One region of the Salinibacterium sp. NG22 genome, then DNA from elsewhere that is predicted to be linked to it. Evidence: riboswitches for the same ligand, from Rfam matches in the RefSeq annotation. Region 1 holds a riboswitch; each other region holds the start of a gene.
The links. Region 1 has a riboswitch for thiamine pyrophosphate ahead of I6E81_RS10550 (MFS transporter). Riboswitches for the same ligand answer to the same signal wherever they lie in the genome.

Region 1 (4,135 bases):
GCCTCACCGATTTCCGGGCAGATCGTGTCGATGATTGGATTGTCGGATTCTCACGTGCGGCCGAGCAGGCTGCGTCCAACGCCGTCGAACTCGCCCAAGACATCACGCAGCTCGACGGTGTACTGCTCGATCAGCTTTTCGCTTTTCGAACCGAGAGCGGGCTGTCGCCAGCGCAACCACGGCGGGGAGCCGTCGTTGTGAGTGTGCTCAAGAATCTCCCATCCGAACCTGTTCTGACAGCAGAGCGGGTCGCAGCAACCTATGGAGTCTCGACGGTCGCGGCACAGGGCGCTCTCAACCAACTCGGTGAGGCGGGCATCCTGTCTCGCACCAAGGATCACAAAGGGCGACTGGTGTGCTGGACCTCGGACCGACACCTCGGACTCGTTGCGCTCACCGAACGCAGCAATCGAATCGGGGGCGGGGACACCTCCGACGGTAAGCCCCGCCATGCGCCGGCCGCCCCCGACGTCGATGCAGTGGGTCAGCTGCGCAACTGAGGCTGCGACTCACCGTCAAGATCAACCCCCGCCGTCTCCGGCCCCAGAAACGCCCCCACAGCAATCAGCACCCCGCCGAGTGCGAGCAACGCCGCAACCGCACCCTGCTGCCCCAACACGCCTTGCATCGCGGGCAGGTAGTACGGGTAGAGCGCGGGAATCACGATCGACAGGCTGTACCCGACCCCGTACCCGCTCGCGCGCACCGAAGTGGGGAACCGCTCCACGAGGTACGCCCCGACTGGCCCGTACGCCGACACCGTCACGACTTGAAGCGCGACTACTCCGAGCACGAGCTGCCCCAGACTGGGTGCCGCAAACACCGCGAGAAACGCGAGCGGTCCGGCCACGGCGGTCAATAGCCCAAAACCCATAAAGAAGCGTCGCCGTCCGGTGAAGGTCGAGAGGTGACCGCAGGCTGCCATGGTGAGAGCGGATGCCGCGGTGCCGATCATCATCGCGAATGACAGGGTTCGACCATCCAGTGTCCCTGTCGCGCCCAGCGCCCCTGCGCCGGAACCGAGTTGACCGGCCAGCACGGGAATCGCCATGTTGGTGAGTAGCCAGAGCCCGCTCATCATGATGAACACTTGCCAGAGCGCGCGGCGGTGGCGGCCGACGAGAATCTCTTTCAACGGGTTAGTGCGCTGCCCCGGGCGTTGCCACTGCGGCGACTCTTCGACCCGCGCACGGTAGTAGAACAGCATGGTGAAGGCGAGCAGCGAGCCCAGAATGAAGAGCGTTCGCCAGCCCCACTGGCTATAGGCGGCGGCGTCGAGCACGCTCTGCAGCACGAACACCATGCCCGCGATCGACGCGTTGGCCCAGGGCGACATCCACATGATGAGGCCGCTGACGAGGCCGCGCCGTTCGGGCCGCGACCATTCCATCGCGAGCGGAATGGCGGAGGTGTATTCGCCGCCCAGGAAGATGCCGCCCACAAAACGCAGCAGCAAAATCGCGGCCAGCGTGCCGCTGCCCAGCACCGTGTGATTGGGCACGAGCGCGATCAGCAGCGTCGTGAGAGCGACACCGAGCAGAGCAACTTTCGTGGTTGCCGTTCGCCCGATGCGGTCAGAGATCGATCCGAAGATCGCCGCCCCGATCGGGCGCCCCAGCAGGGTTGCGACGAAGATCAGGCCTGCGTTCCCGACCAGATTGTCCGAGCCAAACAGCTGAGCGGATGCCGGGGCCAGGGCGATGACCGGCAAGAAGATGTCGAACTGGTCGACATAGTTGCCGAAGATGCCGCCGCGCACCGCGCGTCGGGTGCCGAGCGGAGCAGCAGAGTCGGTTGCAGCAACAGAGACAGCGGGGGACGAGCTAGTGGGGCGCATGAGCCGTACTTCCTTCGCCGGCATTACCCGGGAGGTTCAACGGTCGAAGCTGCGTCAGCTTCCTCTCAGCCCTTGCCTGTGGGCTCCCGTGGGGACGTGCAACAACATAGCACTCGCGCGCCGCAGCAGCGCCGGCTCGCGAGCAGCAGTGACCCGACGTGCCGGCTGCTCGACGCCGCGGCATCCACCGGTAGACCTATCAGTTGAGCGTTCTCGGTGAGCTTACTGAGAAATATTTGGGAGCGCGGCAATTGCGTTGACGGCGCCCGAAACGGTTGGCAACATAAGTTCACCAATGAAGCTGAGCGGGCAATCGGGTGCCCGCTCTCAGGGCTTCGACACGATCGGAGAGGTCATGATGCACCCCACGGAGAACTCTCCAGCGCACGAAACCGCACCCCACAACGGCGCAGGTTACGACGCACCCGCAGTAGCCCCCAACACCAGTCCAGATGCAGCCAGCGCTCTCTGCGAAAATTGGCACGACGAGGAGATTGAGCCTCGCGGCCCGATCAGCTCGCTGCTCATCGACGCTTTCGCGAGCCAGTCGCCACCTCACACGATCGACGGTCTTGCCGACGAAGTGACCGCGGCTATCGAGAGCGGGCGCGACCTAGTGCGTGATGACGACGTGCAGCTTGCCCTCTACCTTCTTTACGGTCTGTACTACGGCCGCGTCGTCGAAAACGGTGACCAATGGGAATGGCATGTCGATACCATCGCCGCTCGCCTTGAGCTGGAACGAGCGTTCGAAGGCCAGCTCCGACGCCTAGTGCCCACGCCAGAGCTCCCCAACGCAGCGGCAGAAGATGTCGCGAAGGCGCTTTTCGCCCTCACTGCCCCTGATCCGGATGCCGGACCGAGTCTCTCGCGCCACGTCGCGAAGAGTCTTACCCGCGAACAGGCCGTCGAGTTCATGGTGCAGCGCTCCGTGTACACGCTGAAAGAGGCCGATCCACACTCGTGGGCGATCCCGAGACTTACCGGGCGGGCTAAGGCTGCGCTCGTGGAGATCCAGGCGGACGAATACGGCAACGGTCGACGCGAACGGATGCACTCGGAGTTGTTCGCGCGATCGATGCGGGGCATTGGGCTCGACTCTCGCTACGGCACCTATGTTAATTTCGCCCCGGCCATCACGCTCGCCTCGTTCAACATGATTTCTCTGTTCGGCATGAATCGCCGTCTCCGGGGCGCGATCGCAGGGCATCTGGCGGCATTCGAAATGACATCGTCGATTCCCAACGGGCTCTACGCCCGCGGTTTTCGTCGATTAGGTTTCGGCAAGAACGTCACCGAGTACTTCGACGAACACGTTGAAGCGGATGCCGTTCACGAGCAAATTGCCGCCCGCGACCTCGCCGGCGGGCTTGCCGAGAGCGAGCCGGCCTTGCTCAGTGAGATCTTCTTCGGTGCCCGTGCGTGCCTGCTGATCGACGACTGGGTAGGCGAGCACATCCTCGAGTCGTGGGTGGCCGGAGAGTCGTCGCTGCGTAAGCCTTTCCCCTTCGACGCAGTGCTCACCGGTAGGGGCGATGATCCCGCGTCCTCCGCATCGATCACGAGCGCGGGAGCGGGCCGATGAGTTCGTCAGAGAGTAAAGATGACGTTGAGATAGTGGCCTGCACCAACGGGCCACTGCTCGTCCGCGGCGAGATTGACCTGCGCTCCTCCGACGGTGAAGCTATTGAGCAGACACGCACAACGGTTGCTCTTTGTCGGTGTGGGGTCTCGGCGATAAAGCCGTTTTGTGACGGCACTCACAAGCTGATCAACTTCAAGGCGTAGTGCCACGGGGATAATGGGCGCATGACTGCCGCTGACTTTTCCACACTCGCCACCGAGACCTATGTCTCCGTCACTACCTTCCGCAAGTCAGGGGAGCCGGTGTCGACACCGGTGTGGGTGGTCGCCGACCGGGACCGATTGTTCGTCACTACGGCGCCCTCCTCAGGCAAGGTGAAGCGGGTGCGGCACACCCCTCGGGTTGAGGTCACGCCCTGCGATATGCGCGGCAACATTGTCGAAGGAGCCGTTGCGGTGCCGGCAACGGCAGCCGTGCGCGACGATACAGCGACGTTGGATGTAATGGATGCGGCCTTGAAGAAAAAATACGGTGCCAAGTACACCGCGATTCGCCTCGCGCAAAAGGTCCGTGGCACTGCGGGGCAGTCTGTGGCGCTCGAGATTCGGCTCTAGAGCCTGCGGCGACGCGCACTCCGCTGGCGGCATCTGTAGACGGCTCGATGAGTCTCGAATCCGAACCTTTTGACTACGAAGTCACGAAAGCTGGCTAGG
Region 2 (4,135 bases), on a different contig from region 1:
AGCAGCCGCGCATCCTCTTTGGTACGCAGGCATCGAGCCGCCCGCCAACGTTCGTGCTCTTCACAACCGGGTTCTTGGACCCGCAGTACCGTCGATTCATTACGCGTCGACTGCGCGAGATCTTCGGCTTCGATGGCAGCCCCATCCAGGTCAACATGCGTGTGCGTGAGAAGCGCAAGCGCAAGTAGGTTCTCGAGGTCACAAGCTTCGGCTTAACGCCAAACGGCGAGCCGCTCTCTTTCGAGAGGGGCTCGCCGTTTGTGCGTTAACCGCTGGGGTGTGACGCCCGGGGTGTGACGCCCGGGGTGTGACGCCCGGAGTGTGACGCCCGGGAGTGAGCGGATGCCGGTTGGCGGTCCGCTCACACCGTGCAGTTAGTGAGCGACAGGGGCGTCGCTCGGAGCCGTTTCGGATTCGGGACGCTTCACGAAGAACGTGGCGACGATCGCGAAGAGCGAGATGATGCCGCCGGCCATGAACGCGAGGCGCACACCACCAGCAAGCGCTGTGGCCTCTGGCGCGCCTTCAGCGGCAAGGGCGACCGACTGCACCGTGAGGAGCGCGATGAACAGCGCGGTGCCTGCAGCGCCGGCAAGTTGCTGCACGGTGCTGATGGTGGCGCTGCCGTGCGAGTACAGGTGTGGCTTGAGCGTGCCCAGTGCCGAGGTGAAGAGCGGCGTGAACATGAAGGCGAGTCCGATGCTCATGGGTACGTGGATGGCGACGACCATGAACGGTGAGCTGGTTTCGGAGAGCAGCGTGAAGCTCCACAACGATGCGCTCACCAGTATCGAGCCCGGAATCATGAGGGGGCGCGGGCCGACTTTGTCGTAGAGGCGGCCAACGAAGGGGCTCAAGAACCCCATGACGAGGCTGCCGGGCAGTACGAGCAGTCCGCTCTGGATGGGTTCGAGCCCGAGAACGTTTTGCGTGAACATGGGCAGCAGGATGATGGTGCCGAAGAGGGCGGCCATCATGACCATCATGAGGCCGATTGCGACGGCAAAGCCGGGGGCAGCGAAAGTGCGCAGGTCGAGAAGAGCACTGTCTGTTTTCTGCAGCTTCAGCTGGCGGATGATGAACAACACGAGACTGATGGCGCCGGCGCTGATGGGGATGGCTGGGGCGATGAGAACAGAGTCTCCGGCGGCTGATTCTCCGAGGCTGGAGAGCCCGTAGATCAGGCCGGAGAAGGCGATGGCCGAGAGGATGACCGACAGCATGTCAATCGATACCTTGCGGGGGTCGGTGACGTTCTTTACCTTCGTGATGCCGAGCAGGAGAGCGGTGACAGAGATGGGGATCATGACGATGAAGACCCAGCGCCAGTCGAAGACGGCCAAGACGAGGCCAGCAACGGTTGGTCCGACGGCAGGGGCCATCGACATGACGATGGAAACGTTGCCCATGGTCTTGCCACGAGTTGCGGCAGGAACCAGAGTCATCACGGTTGTCATCAGCAGGGGGAGCATCATGGCGGTACCGGAGGCTTGAATCACCCGTCCCACAATCAGCACGGCAAAGGTGGGCGCCATAGCCCCCAGCAGAGTTCCGATGGTGAAGAGAGACATTGCGGTGATGAAGATGCCACGCGTCGTGAAGCGTTGGATGAGGAATCCGGTAATCGGAATCACCACGGCCATCGTGAGCATGAACGACGTCGACAACCACTGAGCGGTGCTCGGCTCGATGTTGAGGTCTTCCATGATGCGGGGGATCGCCACGACGAGCGAGGTTTCGTTGAGGAACACCACGAAGGTGGCAGCGAGCATCAGGCCGATGACCAAACGGTTGCGGCCGCTGTTATCGACCGGGCTGGCTGGCCCGTCATCGTTGGGGTCAAAAAGAGGGATGCTGCCGGTGATCGGCGCCGTGCTGGTCATAGAAATCCTGTCGTGTGTGAAGCGGTAGGACGAAGCAGCAGCCGGGATTGAAAAGGGTGCACAGATCTCGCGTCATCTTTATTGTCGCTTGGTGCAACGACATCCGGCACTGAAATAGTCCACATTGCCTTTCGCCTGAGGCGAACACGACACCGTGCCAAGCCGCTATCGTTGAGGCACAACTTGTGACACGGGGTGCCCTGCGGGGCTGAGAACACACCCGTCGAACCTGATCTAGTTAGAACTAGCGAAGGGATGTCGTGCATGTCGCGTACGCCACCAAACTTTTTGACCGCCACTCAAGATGCGCTCGAGGCGGTGAGATCGACGTCGCCTCTCGTGCAGTGCATCACCAATAGTGTGGTGGTGGGCTTCACTGCCAATGCGTTGCTTGCTGTGGGAGCAGCGCCGGCCATGGTGGATATCCCGGAAGAAGCCGGCATGTTCGCTGGCGTGGCATCCGGAGTGCTCATCAATCTCGGTACCTGTCGCGAAGAGCAGCGCGCTGCAGCCCTTGAAGCTGCACCGGCCGCCAATGCTGCCGGAACGCCCTGGGTGCTCGACCCGGTCGCCATAGGGGCTCTGCCGGTGCGCACACCACTCGCGTATCGCCTGCGTGACCTCGGGCCTTCCATCGTGCGGGGCAACGCCTCAGAGATTCTGGCGCTCGCCGAATTGGGCACGGGAGGTCGAGGCGTCGACAGCACGAGCAGTGTGGATGCCGCGCTCACCGCCTCCCAGATGCTCGCGCGGGTGACCGGCGGTGTCGTCGCGGTATCGGGTGCGACGGACATGGTGACCGATGGCGTGAGTGTCGTGAGGCTCTCTAACGGGCATCCGGTGCTGACCAAGGTGACGGGTGGTGGCTGTGCGCTTGGCGCGATCATGGCGGCGTTTGCGGCGGTGACTCCGGATGCGCTGACTGCTGCTGTTGCGGCGACGAGCGTGTACACGGTAGCGGCCGACCTTGCGGCGGAGCGTTCGGCACTGCCGGGAAGCTTTGCGGTAGCGCTGTTGGATGCCCTGAGCGAAGTCTCGGTGGACGATATTGCAGAACGGGGGGTCATCGCATGAGCGGCTTCCGAGAGAGTTTCGACCTTTCCACTTATTTAGTGACGGATTCGGCTCAGGCGAAAGCTGCCGGGCATGACCTCGTTGATCTCGTGTACGAGGCTGTGGCCGGGGGAGTGACGATCGTGCAGCTGCGCGAGAAGGACATGCCCGCCCGCGACTTCCTTGATCTGGTGCTTCGAGTGTCTACGGCGGTGGCGCTGAAGGTGCCCGTGCTCGTCAATGACCGAGTCGATGTCTATCTCGCTGCGCGCGAGATGGGTGCTCGGGTTGCTGGGGTGCATGTCGGGCAGGGCGATCTGCCCGCAGCGTCGGTGCGGGCGCTCGTAGGCCCGGGGGCGATTGTGGGTCTGAGCGCATCGACTGACGACCAACTGTACGACGCCAGTGTGGGGTCGGCGGGTGTCGACTATGTCGGCATCGGGGCCTTGCACCCCACGACGACAAAGAAGGACGCTCCGGATGCTCTCGGGCACGATCGCATGGCCGAGCTCATTGCGGCGAGTAAGCGACCGACCGTGGCGATCGGTGGGGTGGGGCCGGATGACCTCGCGCTGCTGCGTGCGGGCGGTGCAGACGGTGCTGCAGTGGTGTCTGCCATCTGTGGTGCGGCTGATCCGCGAGAGGCGGCTCGCGCGCTCGCCGCAGCGTGGGCTGGCGTACCAGCGGCCGAAGACGAAGGAGAAGACGCATGAGCGGGGCACGGAGCGGGCTACGGGACCAGACACGGAGCGAAAGCGGTAGCGGTCTGCGGGTTCCTCGCGTTCTGAGCATTGCTGGCAGCGATCCTTCGGGTGGTGCGGGTATCCAGGCCGATCTGAAGTCGATCGCGGCCAATGGTGGCTACGGGATGGCGGCCATCACGGCTCTGACGGCGCAGAACACGCAGGGGGTGCGCGGACTGCATGTGCCGCCCGCTGAGTTCTTGCGCGAGCAACTGGATGCGGTGAGCGACGATGTGGCAATCGATGCCGTGAAGATTGGCATGCTCGGCACCGTCGAGGTTGTCGGTGTCGTGCGGGCGTGGCTTGAGGCTGCGCGGCCTCCGTTGGTCGTGCTCGACCCGGTGATGGTCGCTACGAGTGGCGACCGACTGCTCGATGCCGAAGCCGAGCAGGCGCTGCGCGACCTGGTGCGGGTGTGTGACCTTGTCACGCCGAATATTCCTGAGCTCGCGATCA
Region 3 (4,135 bases), on a different contig from region 1:
ACGAGTCGTGCCAGCAGGGCGAGCAATTCGCTCCAGGTGCGCGAATCTTGCCCGAACGTGGGTTCGTCGAGCACGAGCACCTGCGGGCGCGTAGCGAGGGCTGTGGCGACGCTCAGGCGACGTTTCTCGCCGCCCGAGAGAGTGAACGGGTTGGCGTCGGCTAGCCGGTCAAGGCGCAACCGGGTGAGCAACTCGTTGACGCGAGCATCCACTTCGCTCTCGGGGAGCTTCAATGCCCGCGGGCCCACTTCGAGCTCTGCGCGCACTGTGCTCGTCAGCAATTGGTGCTCGGGATCTTGAAACACGGTGCCGATTCGGGTGAGCAGCTCACGCGACTTCCAGCGGATCGGATGCTCGCCCGCTCCATTCGCGAGCGCCGGGCTCGCCACGACAGCACCACTGACGGGCGACAAAAGCCCACCAAGGGTGAGCGCGAGCGTTGACTTGCCTGCGCCATTGGGGCCGGTGATGGCCAGAGCGTGGCTGCTCATGATCTGGAGGTCGAGCGGAGCCCCCAGGGCTACTTTGCCGCGGCCGACGGTCAACTGCTGAGCGCTGAGAAGCGCGTGTTGCGGGCCCCGTACTGCCCGCACCGGGCGCGGTGGCGGAAACTGCGGGATCCAGACTCCCCGAGCGGCGAGCTCTTTGCCCTGCCGTGCGAGAACGTCGGCGGGCGCCCCATCGGCGATGACTCCCCCGCCGGCGGCGAGCACTACGACGCGGTCGACAACGTCGCTCCACACCGAGACGCGGTGTTCGACAACCACAATCGTGGCGCCGGTTGCCTCGGCGACGCGGATGACGGCATCCCGAACCTCGGTCACCCCCGCGGGGTCAAGATTGGCGGTCGGTTCGTCGAGCACGATCAAACCGGGCCGCATGGCCAGCACCCCGGCGAGCGCGAGCCGCTGCTTCTGACCGCCCGAGAGCGCACTGGTGTTGCGGTCGAGAGCAACCTCGAGGCCGACGGAGGCGAGACTGTCACGCACACGAATCCAGATTTCGTCGCGCGGAACACCCAAGTTTTCACAACCGAACGCAACGTCGTCTCCGACGCGCTCCAAGATCACTTGGCTGTCGGGGTCTTGAATCACGAGACCGGTGCGCCCACGATGGGCGGCCGGATGCTCGCCCGCGACGAGCAGGGAACCTTCTGTTTCGCCTTCGTCGTCGCCGACTACCCCGGCGAGGGCATGCAGAAACGTTGACTTTCCCGCCCCGGACTCGCCGAGGAGTAACACGCGTTCGCCCGGTTCAATACGCAGATCGAGACCGCGTACCGCCCAAGCGAGCCTGCTGGAATGGCGCCACCCCCATCCTTCGACGGTGACGCCAACAGGCGTGGTGGGGCTCAGACCCGTTTCGCAATCTCGCGGCCAGCACCAAAGCGGTTGAGCGCTCCGGTTGCCGCAATACCGCGCGTCGCGAGCCACGACAGGAGGCCAGCAATGAGCATCCCGCCGACGATGGCGGCGATCGTGTAGATGATGATGAAGGGAAGCGCTGATCCCGGGTACCAGAGCAGCAAGTCAGTAATAGCCATCGCGAGGCCGGCACCGGCGCCCGCAAGAATCGCACCGCTGACGCGCCAGTTGGCGTAGAGGAAGGCAGCGAAGACGATCTCGGCACCAATCCCCTGTGTGAAGCCGCTCACGAGAGTGAGTACACCCCACTGGTTACCGATAAGGGCCGACACGGAGGCGGCGACCATCTCTCCGTAAATCGCGGCACCTGGCTTGCGGATGACGAGTGCGGTGAGCACGCCGGCGAAGAGCCAGAAACCGCCACCAATCGCTTGCAAGCCGGGCAGGAGCGCAGCGAACGGGGCCAGAGCGGGAACGGAGGCAACGTTCCAGACGACGAAGATCAAACCGCTTGCGACGCCAATAACGCTCGCCACGACGATGTCGATCACCCGCCACTGAAAACGCGATCCGGGCTTCGTCGGGGTAGACGTGGATGAGGATGGTGCTGTTGTGGTCACTTTCGTGCCTTTCACTAGTGAATGGCACGGGTTTCAAGAGTGTCTGCTCCCTGCGCTGGCATGATCCAGATCAGGTTCGACGGTCGAAGCTTGGAGAAGCTCCCTCTCAGCCCGGCTCACCGGACTCCCGTGTTCGCCACCCAGTCTAATCATCAATAGGCTCGGCGTATGGACTTCCGCATCTTCACTGAACCTCAGAACGGCGCCAGCTACACCGATCAGCTTCTTCTTGCGCAAGCCGCAGAGAAGCTCGGTTTCAACGGCTACTTCCGTTCTGACCACTACGTGACTATGGACGACCGCAACGGCGGGCTGCCTGGTCCAACGGACTCCTGGACGACCCTTGCGGGGCTGGCGCGCGAAACCTCGACGATTCGTCTGGGCACGCTCGTCTCCTCCGCAACCTTTCGGCATCCGGGAATCTTGGCGATTCAGGTAGCTCAAGTCGACGACATGTCGGGCGGCCGCGTGGAGCTCGGGCTCGGCACCGGCTGGTTCGAACGCGAACATGCTGCGTACGGCATCCCGTTCCCGGCGAAGCGGTTCGGCATGCTCGAAGAACAGCTCGACGTGATCACGGGCATCTGGGCCACAGAACCGGGAAAGACCTTCTCCTATGAGGGCAAGCACTACCAACTGAGCCAGTCGCCCGCGCTGCCGAAGCCCGTGCAGAACCCTCTGCCGATCATCATCGGCGGCAGTGGTCCAAGCCGTACGCCGGCGCTCACCGCCAAGTTTGCGACCGAGTACAACGCTGGCTTCGCCACCATTGCGCCGCTCACGGAGCGCATCAACCGCGTGCGTGCCGCGTGCGAGCACTTCGACCGCGACCCCGCCACGCTCGTGCTTTCCATCGCCGGCACGACTGCTGTCGGCGCCACCGAAGCTCAGATCGAGACGCGTGCTACCGCAGCCAACGCAACTCCCGCCGACCTGCGTCTTGGCGGCTTCGCGGGAACTGCCAGCGAAGTCGTCGACAAGATTTCAGAGCTGCAGGCACTCGGGTTCACTCGCGTGTACTTCCAGATCATGGACTTCCACGATCTCGACCAGCTCGACTTCCTCGCTCGCGAGGTCGTGCCGCAACTCGACTAAGCGCGCTCGGCGCTAGGAATCCTGATCGACCGTGACAAAGTCGATGAGGTGTTCAACGCGCCCCAAGAGCGCTGGCTCAAGGTCACCGAAGTTGGTGACCTTCGACAGAATGAACTGCCACGCGCGGGCGATATCGGCTTGGTCTTCGTGCGGCCAGCCGAATGCTTCGCAGATTCCGTGCTTCCACTCGATCGTGCGCGGCACCGATGGCCACGCAGCGATTCCGAGGCTTTGCGGCTTCACGGCCTGCCAGACATCGACGAATGGATGACCGACCACGAGCGCGTACTGGCCGTACTTGCCGCGCCCCACAGCATCCGCAATTCGACTCTCCTTCGAGCCAGGAACAAGGTGATCGACCAAGATTCCCAACTTGCGGTCGGAGGTGGGTGCAAAGTCGGCGACGATCTTCTCGAGGTCGTCGATGCCGCCCAAGAATTCGACGACGACACCTTCGGCGCGCAGGTCATCACCCCACACTTTTTCGACGAGTTCCGCATCGTGGCGGCCTTCGACATAGATGCGACTCGCGAGCGCGGTGCGGGCACGCTGCTCGGGGGCCGCAAACGACCCTGAGGCTGTCTTACGGGCGGCGGCGGCGGCCTTCGGCGCGGGCTTGACGAGCTCCACTGCCACGCCGTCGATGAGATAGCCGCTGCCGAGAGGGAACGCGCGAGCGGAGCCCCGACGGTCTTCGAGCTCCATGAGCCCATTGGCGAAACCCACCAGGGCACCTACGTAACCGTCAGCGATTACCTCGACAACCATCCCGGATTCGATCGGAACCTTCGGCAGCACTGCTGGCCCGCGCTTGATAGAGAAACCAGCGAGAACGTCGTGGGAATAGCGGTCGTCAGTCACCGATCGAGGTTAAGCGGTGCCGCCGCGTTGCTGGCGGAGGCGCGACGGGAGCTCGCAAGGTTCGTCGACGGTTGCGCGAATGCTGCTGCCGGGCGTTGCGCATGCTCTCGCCAGAGCGCGATGCCCACGGCGGAAGAAACACCGATCCCGGAACCGATAGCCGCGAGCAGAATGTCAACGACATCCGCGTAGCCG

Region 2: another riboswitch for thiamine pyrophosphate. It lies ahead of thiM (hydroxyethylthiazole kinase); the one in region 1 lies ahead of I6E81_RS10550 (MFS transporter).
Region 3: another riboswitch for thiamine pyrophosphate. It lies ahead of I6E81_RS03465 (ECF transporter S component); the one in region 1 lies ahead of I6E81_RS10550 (MFS transporter).

The regions. Positions count from the first base shown of each region.
Region 1 is NZ_JADYWG010000002.1:199,332-203,466, reverse strand. Features, by position in the region: gene I6E81_RS10555 (Fic family protein) at 1-500, shown strand, start outside; gene I6E81_RS10550 (MFS transporter) at 485-1,837, opposite strand; TPP riboswitch at 1,828-1,937, opposite strand; gene I6E81_RS10545 (iron-containing redox enzyme family protein) at 2,133-3,422, shown strand; gene I6E81_RS10540 (CDGSH iron-sulfur domain-containing protein) at 3,419-3,625, shown strand; gene I6E81_RS10535 (PPOX class F420-dependent oxidoreductase) at 3,647-4,036, shown strand; gene I6E81_RS10530 (hypothetical protein) at 4,131-4,135, opposite strand, start outside.
Region 2 is NZ_JADYWG010000001.1:18,333-22,467, forward strand. Features, by position in the region: gene der (ribosome biogenesis GTPase Der) at 1-188, shown strand, start outside; gene I6E81_RS00100 (MDR family MFS transporter) at 375-1,883, opposite strand; TPP riboswitch at 2,065-2,156, shown strand; gene thiM (hydroxyethylthiazole kinase) at 2,148-2,957, shown strand; gene thiE (thiamine phosphate synthase) at 2,954-3,649, shown strand; gene I6E81_RS00115 (bifunctional hydroxymethylpyrimidine kinase/phosphomethylpyrimidine kinase) at 3,646-4,135, shown strand, end outside.
Region 3 is NZ_JADYWG010000001.1:707,875-712,009, forward strand. Features, by position in the region: gene I6E81_RS03460 (ABC transporter ATP-binding protein) at 1-1,241, opposite strand, end outside; gene I6E81_RS03465 (ECF transporter S component) at 1,352-1,984, opposite strand; TPP riboswitch at 2,018-2,126, opposite strand; gene I6E81_RS03470 (LLM class F420-dependent oxidoreductase) at 2,153-3,079, shown strand; gene I6E81_RS03475 (DUF3097 domain-containing protein) at 3,092-3,940, opposite strand; gene I6E81_RS03480 (VanZ family protein) at 3,937-4,135, opposite strand, start outside.